3 regions of the Streptococcus vulneris genome follow, and region 1 is predicted to be linked to each of the others. Evidence: predicted binding sites of a transcription regulator. Region 1 holds the regulator's gene; each other region holds the start of a gene.
The links. Region 1 encodes NrdR, which represses ribonucleotide reductase genes. Its sites were predicted from a motif close to ACACNATATATNGTGT; they were not measured.

Region 1 (6,183 bases):
TAGATATCATTTCGCATCTCAGGGTTGTCCACCTTGTTCACTGCGAGGATAACTGGCTTATGGGTCTTATAAAGCTTACGGGCTACGTATTCGTCCGCATCGGTAATTCCTTCCTTACCAGACACGACAAAGACGATAACATCAGCTTCTTCCATAGCAATTTCTGCCTGGTGCTTGATTTGTTCCATGAAAGGAGCATCGACATCATCGATTCCTCCTGTATCAATCATGCTAAAAGAACGATTGAGCCACTCACCCGTCGCATAGATACGGTCACGTGTCACTCCTTCGACATCTTCTACAATGGAGATTCGCTCACCAGCGATCCGATTAAATAGGGTTGATTTCCCAACATTGGGACGTCCTACAATGGCAATAGTTGGTAGGGCCATAATTTCTCACTTTCTACAATAACTTCTTCTGTTCAAGATTTTTTCTAGTTGAGCTTGGTTCAGCTTGACCAAACTGTTCTGCTAGGCGTTGACTCCAGCTTGTGGTTGCACGCGCGCCAGCATAGTCTGCCTGTACACGGTCGTAAGCCTCAATCACATCAACTGTTTGCTCCTGATATTCTTCCTCAAATACCACTTGATGCAATGGCAAGCGAGGTTTGACTTCATGTTCTTCATTTGGTAGACCTAGTGCCATCCCAAAGACAGGATAGGTGTAGTCAGGCAGGTTAAAGAGTTCTGCCACTTCTTCTGACTTGTATCGAACCAAGCCAATGATGACACCACCATAGCCCAAGCTTTCAGCCGCCAGCAGGGCATTTTGACCAGCAAGGGCCGCATCGACCGAACTAATCAAGAGGCCTTCCACACCTTGAGGTTGGAATGAGTCAGTATGAAGTCGGGCTCCTTTTTCCGCTCGGTTCAAATCTCCGACAAAAAGAAGGAAAACAGCTGACTGGCGAATGGCTTCTTGAGGCACCAATTCATACAGAGCATCTTTCTTTTCTTGACTTCGTACCACAATCACAGAGTAGGATTGGAAATTCTTCCAAGACGAGGCCATCTGGGCTGCTGTCAGGATTTCAGTCAAATCTTCTTGAGGAAGGACTTGCTCCTTAAATCTTCGAACAGACTTATGAGCTTTCATCAGTTTAATCGTTTCTGTCATCGACGGTTTACTCCTTCTAAACGAGTCTCCTCAGCCAAATAACGGATGCGTTCCATGACGCGTCTGGCTTCCCAGGTTTCGTCATTTCCATGTTTCCCTTTAGCGAAATGCAGCTCCAATTCTTCAAAGTTGAAGTTGGAGGTGAAAAAGGACGGTAAATTTTCCTGCATCCGATATTGGAGAATGACTTGCAGGATTTCATCACGCACCCAAGGTGTTGATTGCTCGGCACCAATATCATCTAAAATCAGGACTTCAGAAAGCTTAATCTCATCCACCAAGGTCTTGACATTACCATCACCAATAGCATTTTTGACATCAATGACAAAGCTAGGATAGTGGAGGAGAGTGGATGAAACCCCAAGTTTTTCTGACAAATCATGGGCTAAGGCAGCCACCATGAAACTTTTACCCACACCAAAGTCTCCATATAAGTAAAGACCTTTTCGAATAGTTGGATATTGTTCCACGAAGGCTAATAGCTTTTCAAAAACTGGCAAGCGACCCAAATCATCCAAGTCTACTTGAGCCAAACTAGCTTTTCTGAGACTGGCTGGCAGATTGATTAACTTGAGACGGTTCTTAATAGCCGCTTCTTTTTTCGCCGCGATTAGTTCTGGAGTTTCTTCATATGAAACATCCGCATAACCATGATTCATAACCAAAATAGGCTTGTAGCCTTTGGCAATATAATCCGTATCACCACGGAGAAATTTGTCACGCTCAGTGATGTACTGATTAAACTTGGAGATACTGCGATTCAATTCCTCTGGGCTGAGGGATTCTTGCTGGATAAAGGCCGCAACATCAGGGTCCTTCGTGATTTTCTGGACCAAATCTTGATAATGAAAACGGCTAGGTTGACGTTTGAGTACGTCTCCGACACTTTCCATCTAATCTCCTCCTTTTTCTAATCGAGCTAATAGTTCTTGTTTCTTACGTTCTAGTTCCAAACGAGTTTCCTCGCTGGTTTCATTCTTATAATCTGGATTGCTCCACTTGGGTACATTGGACTTGGCAGGACTAGGGGTACTGCTTTTTTTAGCCTGATTCTTCTGCCCACGCTCACGGATCCGAAGAACTGCCTCTTCTGCCGAATGAATCTTTTGATAGGCGTAATCATTGGCTACCTTCATGGCATATTTCTCGTTGATGTTTGCTGAGTCCACCTTATTAAAGGTCAATAAGAGAATGATATTGATGACTTCGTCCAGCAAGCCCAAGCCAGCCATCTGTTGCAAGAGTTCTCTTTCTGTTTGGGTAATGGTTCCCTTACGTGTTTGCTTGATTTCTGCCAAGAACTGCAGGGCAGTTTTACTTTTGGCTTCTTTGATAATGGTTGCTTCCTTAGGACTAAAGTCAGAGGAAACAGGTTTTTGAGCTATTTTTTCCCGCATGCGTTTGGTTGAAATAACCTGGGAAACAGCTGTTGACTTGGCCAATTGATAAGTTTCAAACCAAGTCCATTTCTTCTCCTCGGCGATGGCAAAGAGGTTTAAGACATCGGACTGCTCATCCGCAAAGCGAAGCCCATCTCGAGCCATAAGCTGACGAAAATGGTCCAAGTCAAAATCGTTGGCCACTTTCTTCTTGAGACCAAGGTCTTCTTGACTTCCCAGTTCTGCCAAGTCTGGAAAGACTTGATTGAGTGAGACAGGTATTTCTTCACCATCAGCACTTTCAACTTTCAAATCCTCCACAGCTGCATCGCCAATCTTTTTCTCCAAAAGTCTGCGATAAACAGGATGCTCCAAGAAGTCTTGACTAGACAGAGGAGCATGGATAACTATCTGATAGGTATCCCCCTTTTGATAGAGGGTTAAGAGATTGAAAGCAGATAGGATTTTCAAGGATTTTATCAGTCTATCCATCCCAAAGTTAAGATGGTTGAGAATACTTGAAAAGAGGTATTCCTTTCTACCATTATCCCAAAAACTAATCGTATAAAGATAAAGGCTCAGTGCCTCCTGACCGATAATCGGGAGGTAGCACTGTACCAGAGATGAGGTATCTTGCGACACCCGATTATTCTTTAGATAAGAAAAACGGTCAATTGGCTTCATTTATCTTTCCTTTTTCTTTTTAGAGGACTGGGTGATTTGTTGGAGCAAACTCTCTAACTCACTCACATCCTTAAAGCTACGATAGACACTGGCAAAACGTACATAGGTAATCTCGTCCAGTTCAGCTAACTCCTCCATGACGAGTGAACCAATGTCCTCACTTTGAATTTCATTTTCATTTCGACCACGGAGTTTCTGTTCGATACGATTGACTACCATGTTGATTTCATCACTTGACACAGGACGTTTCTGGGCTGAGCGGATAATTCCATTAAAGATTTTATCTCTGGAGAATTGTTCCCGTGTACCATCTTTTTTAACAACCACTAAGGTTCTTTCTTCTACCCGTTCGTAGGTTGTAAAACGGTGCTGGCATTCGTCGCACTCACGTCTTCTACGAATGGTGTTCCCTTCTTCTGCTTGGCGACTATCGATAACACTTGACTTGGTAGCCCCACATTTTGGACAACGCATCCTTTCCCTCCTTATCGTTTTCTTTTCATTATACCATTTTTTAAGCGATTCCCAAAACAATTCTTCTTTTTGCTTGACAAGTTTTTTGTTTTGTTGTATTATTTGATTAAGACAAAAGGATAAATGAAAGGAGAACAAGATGTCCTGGACATTCGACAATAAAAAACCCATTTATTTACAGATTATGGAAAAAATCAAGCTTCAGATTGTTTCCCATACACTGGAACCCAATCAACAACTTCCAACCGTGAGAGAGCTAGCTAGCGAGGCAGGTGTCAATCCCAACACCATCCAAAGAGCCTTGTCAGACCTTGAACGAGAAGGATTTGTCTACAGCAAGCGCACAACTGGACGATTTGTGACCGAGGATAAGGAGCTGATCACCCAATCGCGTAAACAACTATCAGAAGAAGAATTGGAACACTTCGTTTCCTCCATGACCCATTTTGGCTATGAAAAAGAAGAACTACCAGGCGTAGTCGGCGATTATATTAAAGGAGTTTAAGCCTATGTCATTACTAGCATTTGAAAATGTATCCAAATCTTATGGAGCAACCCCAGCCCTTGAAAATGTTTCTCTTGACATCCCCGCTGGAAAAATTGTCGGTCTCCTTGGCCCAAACGGCTCAGGAAAAACAACCTTGATCAAACTAATCAATGGGCTCTTACAACCAGACCAAGGACGCGTCCTCATCAACGACATGGATCCAAGCCCAGCAACCAAAGCTATCGTAGCTTATTTGCCGGATACGACCTATCTCAATGAACAAATGAAGGTCAAAGAAGCCCTAACCTACTTCAAGACCTTCTATAAAGATTTCAATCTGGAACGCGCCCATCATCTACTTGCAGACCTCGGCATTGATGAAAATAGTCGTCTCAAGAAACTATCAAAAGGAAATAAGGAAAAGGTCCAACTGATTTTGGTTATGAGCCGTGACGCCCGCCTCTACGTTTTAGACGAACCAATTGGTGGTGTGGATCCAGCAGCCCGTGATTACATCCTCAATACCATTATCAATAACTATTCCCCAACTTCTAGCGTTTTGATTTCTACCCACTTGATTTCTGATATCGAGCCAATCTTGGATGAAATTGTCTTCCTAAAGGACGGAAAAGTCGTCCGTCAAGGAAATGTAGATGATATTCGCTATGAGTCTGGTGAATCCATTGACCAGCTCTTCCGTCAGGAATTTAAGGCCTAAGCAAAGGAGATTATTATGTTTTGGAATTTAGTTCGCTACGAATTTAAAAATGTTAACAAGTGGTATTTAGCTCTTTACGCCGCCGTGCTAGTTCTTTCCGTCCTCATAGGAATGCAAGGACACTACTATAATTATGTATCTTTCAAAGATAGCCAACCTGTCTTACTTTTCTTTCTGGCTCTCGTCTTTGGTGGATTGATGATTACACTTGGGATTTCAACCATTTTCTTGATTATTAAACGATTCAAAGGTAGTGTCTATGACCGACAAGGCTATCTGACTTTGACCTTGCCAGTTTCTGAACACCATATCATCACAGCCAAATTAGTTGGAGCCTTCATTTGGTCTATCCTTAGCTCCACTGTACTAGCTCTAAGCGCTTTTATTATTGTTACCATAACGGTTCCAGAATGGATATCAAATTCTGAGTTGATTCCACTTGTAGGAACATTCCTTCCTCAACTCTCTCTTATGGGGGTATCCTTCCTACTAAATACCATTTCAGGAATCCTCTGCATCTACTTGGCTATTTCCATCGGACAACTTTTCAATGAATACCGTACCGCACTAGCCATTGTAGCTTATATCGGTATCCAAATCGTCATTGGATTTGTAGAAGTCTTCTTCAATACCAGTACTAACTTCTATGTCAATTCACTTGCAGGATTCAATGATAATTTCTATATGGGAGCAAGCGTAGGCATTGTTGAAGAACTCATTTTCATAGCTATTTTTTACCTCGGAACCTACTACATCTTGAAAAATAAGGTTAATTTGCAATAATCTTAGAGTCTAGCGACAATAACTCGCTAGGCTTTTTTCGACCTCAAGATTTACATTTTTATATGAAGTATTTAATAAAAAGGAGTATAATGACTTTAAAACTGATTACATGTATATCTATAAGGAGGTCAACTCTTTATGCTGAAAAGATTTGTTACTAAGAAGCACCTCGTACTTTACTTCTTTTCTATTGCCATTACTTGGCTGGAAGCGATTATCACACCAGCCCTTGTTCAAAATATTGTTGCTAGTTTTACCAATCAAGAACTAGGCCTTCTTTGGAAAGTATTAATTCTAGGAATACTTGGTAATCTCACTCTCTTACTAGGTTTGGCTGGGAAACGCTATTACTACGCTCGTTTGATTACTGACTTCAAATATGGAATCAAGAGTGCTATTTTCAAGCGATTTTTAAACAGTTATGAGATTGATGAAAAGGATATTTTGTCTGACCTAGAAAACGACGTCAAGCAACTAGAAGAAAACTATATTGAGCCAACGGTCATCATCATTTCTTCTCTTGGCTTCACAACTGTGTC
Region 2 (6,183 bases), on a different contig from region 1:
AAGCAAGTCGTGCCCTTCCTTTAGTTATGGAAAAACTAGGTGTTGCGGAGGAACAATATCTCAATCTTGTCACTGATTATGGAAATATGGTGTCAGTATCTGTACCGTTTGGCTTGGCTTATTCATTAGAACAAGGGCTTGTTAAGGAGGGAGATGTCATCTATCTTATGGGAACTGCAGCCGGTATGACGGTCAATATGTTGGCTCTCAAACTGTAATACGCATATGAGATCATAATGGTTGAAACTTTAGCAAGAGTAAATTGTTGCCATCTAGCTATGAACTGATGTATACTAGTGGAAACATCTATTAATTAGGTGGTTAGGGGGAAGGTTAAAAGAAAGGGGATGTATGAAATATAGAAAATTTCAATTATTGATGTCCAAGTATGGCTTTAGTCTTTCGATTATGCTACTTGAACTGTGTCTTGTTTTTGGTCTCTTTCTCTATTTAGGGCGCATGGCCCCTATTCTATGGGTAATTGTCTTAATTTTTATGAGTATGGCGACTATTGTCGCAATTGTCAATCGTTCAATGGCGCCTGAAAGTAAAGTAATGTGGTTAGTGGTAACTTTTGTTCCTGTCATCGGGCCCTTGCTCTATCTGATGTTTGGTGAAAGGCGATTGTCCAAAAAAGAAATCAAGCAGTTGGACAAACTTGGTTCCATGCATTTTCGGGAGGATAACAGTAAAGCTCTCCGCCAGAAATTGAAGGAAGATGATAAGGCGGCTTACGGAGTTATCAAATCTTTGCTAAGTATGGATAGCAATGCCGATGTCTATGATCGAACAGATTCACAATTCTTTTCTTCGGGTGAAAGCATGTGGCAATATATGTTGGAAGACCTCAAGAAAGCTGAGAAATTTATCTTTCTAGAGTACTATATTGTCGAAGAAGGTCTGATGTGGAATAGCATACTAGATATACTAGAGCAAAAGGCAGCTCAGGGTGTAGAGGTCAAGATGCTCTATGATGATATCGGTTGTATGGCGACTTTACCTGGAGACTATACTGTTCAGCTTCGTAGTCGAGGAATTGAAGCCCATAAGTTTAACAAGGTGATTCCTCGTTTGACGGTAGCTTACAACAATCGGGACCATCGTAAAATCCTTGTTATAGATGGTCAGGTAGCTTATACAGGAGGCATTAACTTAGCCGATGAGTATATCAACCATGTAGAACGCTTTGGTTATTGGAAGGATAGTGGGATTCGCATAGATGGTCCTGGTGTCAAGGCTCTAACCCGTCTCTTTTTGATGACTTGGTACATCAATCGTGGGGAAATCAGCGATTTTGATCAGTATCACTTGGAAAATCAGCCTTGTTCTGGCCAAGGGCTCTGCATTCCTTACGGTAGTGGGCCCAAGCCCATCTTCCGTACCCAAGTAGGGAAAAAAGTCTATCAAAGTTTGATTAATCAGGCTACTGATTCAGTCTACATCACAACACCCTATTTGATTATTGACTATGATTTAACTGAGAGTATTAAAAACGCGGCCATGAGGGGTGTTGATGTTCGCATCGTGACTCCTTTCATTCCAGATAAAAAATTAATCCAACTCATTACAAGAGGGGCCTATCCGGATTTGTTGTCAGCAGGAGTAAGGATTTTTGAGTATAGTCCAGGCTTCATCCACAGTAAACAAATCTTAGTGGATAAGGACTTTGCTGTAGTTGGAACGATTAATTTAGATTATAGAAGTTTACTTCATCACTATGAAGATGCAGTTTTGCTATATAAAACGGCATCAATCACAGAGATTCAAAAAGACTTTCAGGAGATTTTTTCAGTATCTCAAGAAATTTTCCCTCATACGATAAAAAATAGCTGGTATCAGAAATTGATTAAGGAAATTGCCCAGTTATTCGCCCCTATCTTATAAGAAATCTAGGACTTAGGATACAACCCAGTCCTATTTTTCTTGCCTTTTACGAATAAGAAGATATAGGAGGAACGATGCTGACTCAGAAAGAATTGGATTATATCATGTCATTTAAACAGACGCATTTACACCGATTTCGGGAAATTGAAACCTTTGTGAAACTATGCAAAAAATCGCTCAAACAGCCATCGCAAGCTGACAATTTTAGGTCTTTTTGATATACTAAGACAGATAAATTGAATAGGAGAAACGATATGGCTGTATATGGCAGAATCGAAGAAGTATCCGAAACGATACAGAGTAATGAAATTGAAAATAGACTGGATAGGAAGCTTGAATCTCATGTAGAAAAAGAAGAACAGGTAGCTTTCCCGTTTTTCAGACTCATCATTGGAAGTACGATTGCAACGGTTTTTTCTGTGGTGATACCTTTACTTTTAGATATGGTAGGTCCCTCTCAGGCGCAGGATTTGTATATAGGGTGGGCTTTACATCAGGGAGGACAGCTTTACAGTAGCTATTATGCAAGTCAAGGTCTTCTTTATTACTTACTACTTTATATTACCCAAGGAGGCATCCTTTTTGCCTTGGTAGAATGGCTAGCCCTCTTAGGAGGAGGTTATTTCCTCTTTTCTTCAACCGACTATCTGACGGGACAAAGGGAACAAGCCAAACAACTCCTAACCATATTTTATATCTTGGTGTCTGGTCTTGGTTTTGGAGGAGGTTATGCTACTATCTTAGCTCTGCCATTCCTGTTTGCAGGATTTTCATTTATAGCAGCTTATCTATCAAATCCTAATCATGACAAGGGATTTCTACGTCTGGGGATCTTTTTGGGCCCATCATTTTTCATAGAGCCTCTTACAAGTCTTCTCTTTGCTGTAGTAGTAACGATTGGTTTATTTGTCTTTAATGTTGGGCATGGTCGTTTTGTCCATGGAGTTTATCAGTTTTTTGCAGCGGCACTTGGTTTTTCTCTCATCTTTTACCCAGTAGGCTACTATGTGCTTACTTCAGGTGGTTTTGGAGAAGCTATAGGAAGTCTTTTGTATCCGATTGATTCCCTTCAGGTCTTTACCAATCCTCAACTAATGGATAATGTTGTATTCTATGGTTTGTTGACCTTTGGTTTAGGAGCTCTCTTCCTTGTTTTTCTAGGATTGTTCCAATCAAAGGCATCAAGATTATATGTTATTTCAGTACCAGCTAGTTTTGCTTTCTTATTTGTATTAGCCTTGTTGCTTTTTTCTCAAGAACCTCTTCACGGTTCGCGTTTGATTCTAATCCTTCCATTTTTACTCCTTCTTTTGATGACCAGTATTCGTGGGAAACATTCAGCTAGAGGAGCTCGTCGTCGGAGAAGAGAAGATGTTCCTACTTTATGGAAAAAATTCATGAAAGGAAATCTCTACTTACCGATCCTAGTGGTGGTTTATCTGATTGCAATTCCTTTTGTAGCTCGTTTTGTCTTGCATCCAGCTTCTTATAGAGAACAACATCAAGTAGTAGACAGAGTCAAACAAGAGACGAGTGAGGGAGACCAAATTTATATTTGGGATTCACATGTTCAGATGTATAAAGAAAGCCAGCGTTTGGCTGGATCCATGTTCCCATCACCTCTTCTTTACACGAGTACAGAAGAAAACAAAACTACCTTGATTCATGACTTGAAAGAAAACCAACCTAAGATGATTGTGGTAAACGACAAGGTGGCTCTCTGGTCTGAGGCGGAGACACTCTTAAAAGAAAATTACCAACAAGTAAAGACTGATTACTCAGAGTTTAAAGTCTATAAAATTAAATAACTAAATCAATATCTTGTGTATTTTTAAAAAAATTATGATTTTTAACACAAGATATTGATTTTTCTTTTTAGAGTGGTATAATACTTTTTAGAAAGAACATTTTAGAAAAGAGCATGCATATGATTGCACTAGAAGAAAAAGTTACAATTTTGCCAACTCTCTTCGTCGAGAAACGAGATGGGAGACGTGTTGTATTTGATGTGGATAAGATTGACAAGGCTCTCCACAAGGCGGCTGATAAGGTTATGGATGTGACACCCTTGGTCGAAAAACGCCTCAATGCTCTGACTGAGCGTATTGTCACAGAAATTCATAGTCGTTTTCCACAGGGGGTTAAGATTTATGAAATCCAAAATATCGTAGAACATGAACTCCTTGAAGCCAAAGAATATGCGCTAGCTGAGGAGTATATTACTTATCGGACACAGAGGGATTTTGAGCGCTCAAAAGCGACGGATATCAACTTTAGTATCCACAAACTTCTCAACAAAGACCAGGCAGTTGTCAATGAAAATGCTAATAAAGACAGCGATGTCTTTAATACCCAGCGTGATTTGACAGCGGGCATCGTTGGAAAATCAATCGGACTGCAAATGCTTCCTAAGCACGTAGCCAATGCCCACCAAAAAGGGGATATCCACTATCATGATTTGGATTATAGCCCCTACACACCTATGACCAACTGCTGTTTGATTGATTTTAAAGGTATGTTGGAAAATGGTTTTAAGATTGGGAATGCAGAGGTAGAAAGTCCTAAGTCTATCCAGACTGCAACAGCTCAGATTTCCCAAATCATTGCCAACGTTGCTTCTAGCCAGTATGGAGGCTGTTCAGCTGACCGTATCGATGAAGTCTTGGCTCCTTATGCAGAGAAGAATTATCAAAAACACCTCAAGGATGCGGAAGAGTGGGTTTTACCTGATAAACGAGAAGATTATGCATGGAAGAAAACCCAAAAAGACATCTACGATGCCATGCAATCTCTTGAGTATGAAATTAACACCCTCTTCACTTCAAATGGACAAACACCTTTTACTTCGCTCGGTTTTGGTTTAGGAACTAGTCGTTTCGAACGGGAAATTCAAAAAACTATCTTGACCATCCGAATCAAGGGGCTTGGTTCGGAGCATCGTACAGCCATCTTCCCTAAGCTCATCTTTACGCTTAAAAGAGGCCTTAACTTGGAAGAAGGGACTCCCAACTACGACATTAAGCAGTTGGCTCTTGAGTGCGCAACTAAACGGATGTATCCGGATGTCTTGTCCTATGATAAGATTATCGAGTTGACTGGTTCTTTCAAGGTTCCTATGGGCTGTCGTTCTTTTCTTCAAGGATGGAAGGATGAAAATGGTGTCGAGGTCAATTCAGGTCGCATGAATCTGGGCGTTGTGACGGTTAACCTGCCTCGTATTGCTCTTGAGTCTGAAGGTGATATGAATAAGTTCTGGGAAATCTTCAACGAGCGAATGAACATTGCGGAAGATGCTCTGGTTTATCGTGTCGAACGGACCAAGGAAGCGACACCAGCCAATGCTCCTATCCTTTATCAATACGGTGCTTTTGGCCATCGTCTAGGTAAAGAAGAAAATGTTGACCAGCTCTTTAAGAATCGTCGTGCGACAGTTTCGCTGGGTTACATCGGTTTGTACGAAGTAGCGACAGTTTTCTTTGGAAATAGCTGGGAACACAATCTAGAAGCTAAGGAATTTACGCTGGATATCATTCGCGATATGAAACGCCGTGTAGAAGAGTGGTCTGACCAATATGGCTACCATTTCTCTATCTACTCAACACCATCTGAAAGTTTGACAGACCGTTTCTGCCGACTAGATACAGAGAAGTTTGGTTCTATTCCTGATATTACAGACAAGGAATACTACACTAACTCTTTCCACTACGATGTTCGTAAAAATCCAACACCATTTGAAAAAATAGACTTTGAGAAAGTCTATCCAGAAGCAGGTGCGTCAGGTGGTTTCATCCATTATTGTGAGTATCCAGTCCTTCAGCAAAATCCTAAGGCTCTGGAAGCTGTTTGGGATTATGCCTATGACCGTGTGGGCTATCTTGGGACCAATACTCCAATAGACCGTTGCTACAAGTGTGACTTTGAAGGGGATTTTGAACCAACTGAAAGAGGATTTGCTTGTCCAAACTGTGGCAATAGCGACCCTAAAACAGTAGACGTTGTTAAACGGACTTGTGGCTATCTTGGCAATCCTCAAGCAAGACCTATGGTCAATGGCCGTCACAAGGAAATCGCTGCGCGTGTTAAACACATGAATGGTTCAACGATTAAAATAGCTGGCCATCAAGTAACAAATTAGAAAGAAATGAAATGGGAAAATATCAATTAGACGATAAGTGGCGTGCACAAGTGACCCGTTATCACGAGAAACATTCTAAAGGTGGAGCTGGTAAGAAAGAACGCTTGCTCAGCCTCAGAGAACAATTTTTAAACAAGAACAAGCAAAAATAAAAGTGAGAGTCA
Region 3 (6,183 bases), on a different contig from region 1:
TATTCAAGGTTGAAAAGATTGATGAGTAAGATTTTGCGTGGACAGATTCCATAAATTGGATGTTATTGAAAACAGCTTCCTCATGTGGTGTACGGATGTCTGCGCGAAGGGCTTGAACCCCTGTTTCAGATTGCATAGTGTCGAGAAGGGTTAAACCACCAAAGACTTTTCCAACCAAGTCTTTTTCTACATTTGATAGCTTTCTCCAGTCATCCAAGTCATTTGACAAAGGAATACGTGTATCAAGCCAGAATTGCTCCGTCAGTTTTTCCCAAGTTGATTTGTCGATGACATCTTCGATGGCATTCCAGTTAATGGCTTTGTAGTAAGTTTCCATTTTGTAAAATTTCTCCTATATATTTTGTCAATGCAAATGATTTTTAATGATATTTGCGTAATGATATAAATTTCTCTTTTCTAGTTCTTTCAGAAAAACTTCTAATGGTGGAATATTACTCATATATGGAGAACTATCTGGTCCAGTGTAGAGACCACCACCTGGTCCAGTGTAAAGACCGCCACCTGGTCCAGTGTAGAGACCACCACCTGGTCCAGTGTAGAGGCCACCGCCTGGTCCAGTGTAAAGACCGCCACCTGGTCCAGTGTAGAGACCACCACCTGGTCCAGTGTAAAGACCGCCACCTGGTCCAGTGTAAAGACCACCACCTGGTCCAGTGTAAGCACCACCACCTGGTCCAGTGTAGAGACCGCCACCTGGCCCAGTGTAGAGACCACCACCTGGTCCAGTGTATCTATTTCTAATCCACATTAATCCAGTCCTTTCAACTTATGCTTAAATCACACAGCTTTCACATTGGTTAGCACCGACTTCTCCACCATCATCTGTAAAGGTACGGACGTAGTAGATAGACTTGATACCCTTGTTAAAGGCATAGTTACGAAGGATAGACAAGTCACGTGTCGTTTGTTTGTTTTCTTTCTTCCATTCGTAAAGTCCTTTTGGAATGTCACTACGCATGAAGAGGGTGAGTGAAAGTCCTTGGTCCACGTGCTCAGTCGCAGCAGCGTAAACATCAATCACCTTACGCATATCCATGTCGTAGGCAGAAGTGTAGTAAGGAATAGTTTCTGTTGACAAACCAGCAGCTGGATAGTATATTTTACCAATTTTCTTCTCTTGGCGTTCTTCGATACGTTGCGTAATTGGGTGGATAGAAGCTGAAACGTCATTGATGTAACTGATAGAACCATTTGGCGCTACAGCAAGGCGGTTTTGGTGGTAAAGTCCATCTGCTTGAACCTTGTCGCGAAGTTCAGCCCAGTCAGTAGCACTTGGGATAAAGACATCTTTGAAGAGTTCTTTAACACGGTCTGATTTTGGAACAAATTCGCCAGTTACATACTTGTTGAAGTAGCTTCCGTTAGCATAGTCTGATTTTTCAAAGTTGTGGAAGGTGATACCACGCTCACGCGCGATATTGTTTGACTCAACCAAGGTCCAGTAGTTCATGAGCATGAAGTAGATGCTTGTAAACTCAACAGACTCAGGTGATCCATATTCAATCAATTGTTGGGCAAGGTAGCTGTGAAGTCCCATAGCACCAAGTCCAAAGGTGTGGGCTTGGCTATTTCCGTGGTCGATGGTAGGAACAGCTACGATGTGCGAACTATCTGTAACGAAAGTAAGGGCACGAACCATAGCACGGATAGAACGACCAAAATCAGGTGAAGTCATCATGTTAACCACGTTGGTTGAACCAAGGTTACATGAAACGTCCGTTCCCATTTGAAGGAATTCTTGAGCATCGTTGATCAAGCTTGGTTCTTGGACTTGAAGAATCTCAGAACACAAGTTACTCATAATGATTTTTCCATCAACGGGATTTGCACGGTTAGCCGTGTCGATGTTGACTACATAAGGGTAGCCAGATTCTTGTTGCAATTTAGAGATTTCAGTTTCCAAATCACGCGCCTTGATTTTTGTCTTGCGGATATTTGGATTTGCGACTAGCTCATCGTATTTTTCAGTGATGTCGATGTAGTTAAATGGCACACCGTATTCAAGCTCTACTGAGTAAGGGCTGAAGAGGTACATTTCTTCATTTTTACGAGCTAATTCGTAGAATTTATCGGGTACCACGACACCAAGTGAAAGGGTCTTGACACGAACTTTTTCATCGGCGTTTTCTTTCTTAGTTGAAAGGAAGGCGATAATATCTGGGTGGAAGACGTTGAGGTAGACAACACCAGCACCTTGACGTTGACCCAATTGGTTAGAGTAAGAGAAGCTATCTTCGAAAAGTTTCATAACTGGAACGACGCCAGAAGCAGCTCCTTCATAGCCTTTAATAGGTGCGCCAGCTTCACGAAGGTTGCTGAGGGTAATTCCCACACCACCACCAATACGTGAAAGTTGAAGAGCTGAGTTGATAGAACGTCCGATAGAGTTCATATCATCAGTTACTTGGATCAGGAAACATGATACCAATTCACCACGACGAGCACGTCCAGCATTCAAGAAGGAAGGAGTAGCAGGTTGGTAGCGTTGGTGGATGATTTCATTGGCAATATCGATGGCAACAGCTTCATTGCCATCGGCGAAATAAAGGGCGTTAAAGAAGACACGGTCTTCCATGCTTTCAAGATAATATTCACCGTCATTAGTCTTTAAGGCATATTGATTGTAAAACTTATAGGCAGCCATGAAAGACTTGAATTGGAAGTTTTGGTCTTTGATAAATTGAGCCAATTCTTCCAAAAATTCTGGACGGTATTTCTTGATAAAGGCTGTTTCGATGTAGTTGTGTTCAATGAGGTAGTTGATTTTATCCTTGATTGAATCAAAAACCATAGTGTTTGGAACTACATTTTCTTTAAAGAAAGCATCCAAGGCTTCCTTATCTTTATGCAGCATGATTTGTCCATTAACTGGACGGTTGATTTCGTTATTGAGACGGAAGTAAGTCACGTCCTCAAGATGTTTTAATCCCATAAAATTTCCCTTATCTAATTACAAAAGAAAGGCTTCTAAGTTAGCCCTAGAAGCAGTTTCTTCTGGATGATGTACTAAGATTATGCTAATTGTTTCAGTTTTCCTGGTTGGAAACCTGAAAAGACTTCAGTTGGTGTTTGGATAACAGGAGCTGCGCTGAAACCGAGCTCTTTAACTTGATCGATGTACTCAGGTTGCTCATCAAGATTGATTTCACGATAAGCAACATTATTACTGTCCAAGAAACGTTTAGTCATTTTACATTGGACACAGTTGTTTTTAGAATAAACGGTTACCATTTTGTAACTCCTCTTTCAAAATAGATTACTTTCTTAGTATATCAGAAAATAAATTTTTGTCAATGATTTAAAACTAAATATAGTGGTCTATTTTTCTGCTCAAGCTAACAAAACACAATATGTAGTGTTTGATTTGTAAAAAAATGATAATTATCCTATAAGTTGTTTTTTGAAAAACTATATCCTGTGTTTTATCAATAAATATAGAAGATTTTCAGCAAGTTATCTGAAAGGAAATCGAATAAATCCCATAAAATGCTTGAAAAAAATCCTAGAAGATGATATAATACCAAATTGTAAGGGTTATCACATATAACTCAAAAAAGAAAGAACAAAAGGAGAGTCAAACTATGGCTTCTAAAGATTTCCACGTAGTGGCAGAAACAGGTATTCACGCACGTCCAGCAACATTGTTGGTACAAACTGCAAGCAAATTTGCTTCAGATATCACTCTTGAGTACAAAGGTAAATCAGTTAACCTTAAATCAATCATGGGTGTTATGAGTCTTGGTGTTGGCCAAGGTGCTGACGTAACTATCTCAGCTGAAGGTGCAGATGCAGATGACGCTATCGCTGCAATCTCAGAAACAATGGAAAAAGAAGGATTGGCATAAGGAAAATGACAGAAATGCTTAAAGGAATCGCAGCATCTGACGGTGTTGCAGTTGCAAAAGCATATCTACTCGTTCAACCGGATTTGTCATTCGAGACTGTTTCAGTCGAAGATACAAACGCAGAAGAGGCTCGTTTGGATGTAGCTCTTGAAGCTTCTCAAAACGAGCTTTCTCTTATCCGTGAGAAAGCTGTAGGTACGCTTGGTGAAGAAGCGGCTCAAGTTTTTGACGCTCATTTGATGGTTCTTGCTGACCCAGAATTAATTGGTCAGATTAAAGAAACAATCCGTGCTAAGAAAGTCAATGCTGAAGCAGGTCTTAAAGAAGTGACTGACATGTTCATCACTATCTTTGAAGGCATGGAAGACAACCCATACATGCAAGAACGTGCAGCGGATATCCGCGACGTGACAAAACGTGTGTTGGCTAACCTTCTTGGTAAAAAATTGCCAAACCCAGCTTCTATCAATGAAGAAGTAATCGTAATTGCGCATGACTTGACACCATCTGATACAGCTCAATTGGACAAAAACTTTGTAAAAGCTTTTGTAACAAACATCGGTGGACGTACAAGCCACTCAGCTATCATGGCACGTACACTTGAAATTGCAGCTGTATTGGGAACAAATAACATCACTGAAGTAGTGAAAGACGGTGATATCCTTGCCGTTAACGGAATTACTGGTGAAGTGATTATCAACCCAACAGATGAACAAGCGGCAGAATTTAAAGCAGCTGGTGAAGCTTATGCTAAACAAAAAGCTGAATGGGCACTTTTGAAAGATGCTCAAACAGTAACTGCTGACGGTAAACACTTCGAGTTGGCTGCTAACATCGGTACTCCAAAAGACGTTGAAGGTGTTAACAACAACGGTGCAGAAGCTGTTGGACTTTACCGTACAGAGTTCTTGTACATGGATTCTCAAGACTTCCCAACTGAAGATGAGCAGTATGAAGCATACAAGGCTGTTCTTGAGGGAATGAATGGTAAACCAGTGGTTGTTCGTACAATGGATATCGGTGGAGATAAGGAACTTCCTTACTTCGATATGCCACACGAAATGAACCCATTCCTTGGATTCCGTGCCCTTCGTATCTCTATTTCTGAAACTGGAGATGCAATGTTCCGTACACAAATCCGTGCCCTTCTTCGTGCTTCTGTTCATGGTCAATTGCGTATCATGTTCCCAATGGTTGCCCTCTTGAAAGAATTCCGTGCAGCTAAAGCAGTTTATGAAGAAGAAAAAGCAAACCTTCTTTCTGAAGGAGTTGCAGTTGCGGATGACATCCAAGTTGGTATCATGATTGAAATCCCTGCAGCAGCAATGCTTGCAGACCAATTTGCAAAAGAAGTAGACTTCATGTCAATTGGAACAAACGACTTGATCCAATACTCAATGGCAGCAGACCGTATGAACGAGCAAGTTTCATACCTTTACCAACCATATAACCCATCAATCCTTCGCTTGATCAACAACGTTATCAAGGCAGCTCACGCTGAAGGTAAATGGGCTGGTATGTGTGGTGAGATGGCTGGTGACCAAAAAGCTGTTCCACTTCTTGTCGGAATGGGCTTGGATGAATTCTCTATGTCAGCAACATCTGTCCTTCGTACACGTAGCTTGATGAAGAAATTGGATACTGCTAAGATGGAAGAGTACGCAAACCGTGCCCTTACAGAGTGTTCAACAATGGAAGAAGTTCTTGAACTTCAAAAAGAATACGTTAACTTTGATTAATCGAAAAGTCCTTGCAACTAAGTTGCAAGGTTTTTTTATAGTTTAAAATCATAAAATCTATTAACTAGTTCATAAAATGCTTGACAATAAAAAAAAACGGAGTAGAATATTAACTAGTTAAATAACTAGTTAAGGAGTTTTTATGAAGAAACAAAATTTGTTTTTAGTGTTGTTAAGTGTCTTTCTTTTGTGTTTAGCTGCTTGTGGGCAGAAGGAGAGCCAGTCAGGTAAAGGGATGAAAATTGTGACTAGTTTTTATCCTATCTATGCCATGGTCAAGGAAGTATCTGGTGACTTGAATGATGTTCGAATGATTCAGTCAAGTAGCGGAATTCACTCCTTCGAACCTTCAGCAAATGATATTGCAGCCATCTATGATGCAGATGTCTTTGTCTACCATTCGCATACACTTGAATCTTGGGCGGGAAGTCTGGATCCCAATCTAAAAAAATCCAAAGTTAAAGTTTTAGAAGCTTCAGAAGGAATGACATTGGATCGTGTCCCTGGTCTAGAAGATGTGGAAGCAGGTGATGGAGTCGATGAAAAAACGCTTTATGATCCTCACACTTGGCTAGATC

Region 2: a site for NrdR is predicted at 3,737-3,752, ahead of nrdD (anaerobic ribonucleoside-triphosphate reductase). Genes of this name have one in related genera too.
Region 3: a site for NrdR is predicted at 3,365-3,380, ahead of nrdH (glutaredoxin-like protein NrdH). Genes of this name have one in related genera too.

The regions. Positions count from the first base shown of each region.
Region 1 is NZ_JAHUZC010000003.1:110,720-116,902, forward strand. It holds gene der (ribosome biogenesis GTPase Der) at 1-392, opposite strand, end outside; gene KUA57_RS03775 (NADPH-dependent oxidoreductase) at 406-1,119, opposite strand; gene dnaI (primosomal protein DnaI) at 1,116-2,012, opposite strand; gene KUA57_RS03785 (DnaD domain protein) at 2,013-3,182, opposite strand; gene nrdR (transcriptional regulator NrdR) at 3,183-3,656, opposite strand; gene KUA57_RS03795 (GntR family transcriptional regulator) at 3,796-4,161, shown strand; gene KUA57_RS03800 (ABC transporter ATP-binding protein) at 4,166-4,861, shown strand; gene KUA57_RS03805 (hypothetical protein) at 4,877-5,644, shown strand; gene gggC (streptosactin export ABC transporter GggC) at 5,783-6,183, shown strand, end outside.
Region 2 is NZ_JAHUZC010000002.1:184,518-190,700, forward strand. It holds gene KUA57_RS02930 (3-oxoacyl-[acyl-carrier-protein] synthase III C-terminal domain-containing protein) at 1-218, shown strand, start outside; gene cls (cardiolipin synthase) at 352-1,884, shown strand; gene KUA57_RS02940 (hypothetical protein) at 2,139-3,692, shown strand; gene nrdD (anaerobic ribonucleoside-triphosphate reductase) at 3,812-6,019, shown strand; gene KUA57_RS02950 (hypothetical protein) at 6,031-6,171, shown strand.
Region 3 is NZ_JAHUZC010000008.1:95,256-101,438, forward strand. It holds gene nrdF (class 1b ribonucleoside-diphosphate reductase subunit beta) at 1-337, opposite strand, end outside; gene KUA57_RS06720 (hypothetical protein) at 365-769, opposite strand; gene nrdE (class 1b ribonucleoside-diphosphate reductase subunit alpha) at 794-2,953, opposite strand; gene nrdH (glutaredoxin-like protein NrdH) at 3,034-3,252, opposite strand; gene KUA57_RS06735 (phosphocarrier protein HPr) at 3,603-3,866, shown strand; gene ptsP (phosphoenolpyruvate--protein phosphotransferase) at 3,872-5,605, shown strand; gene adcAII (zinc-binding lipoprotein AdcAII) at 5,748-6,183, shown strand, end outside.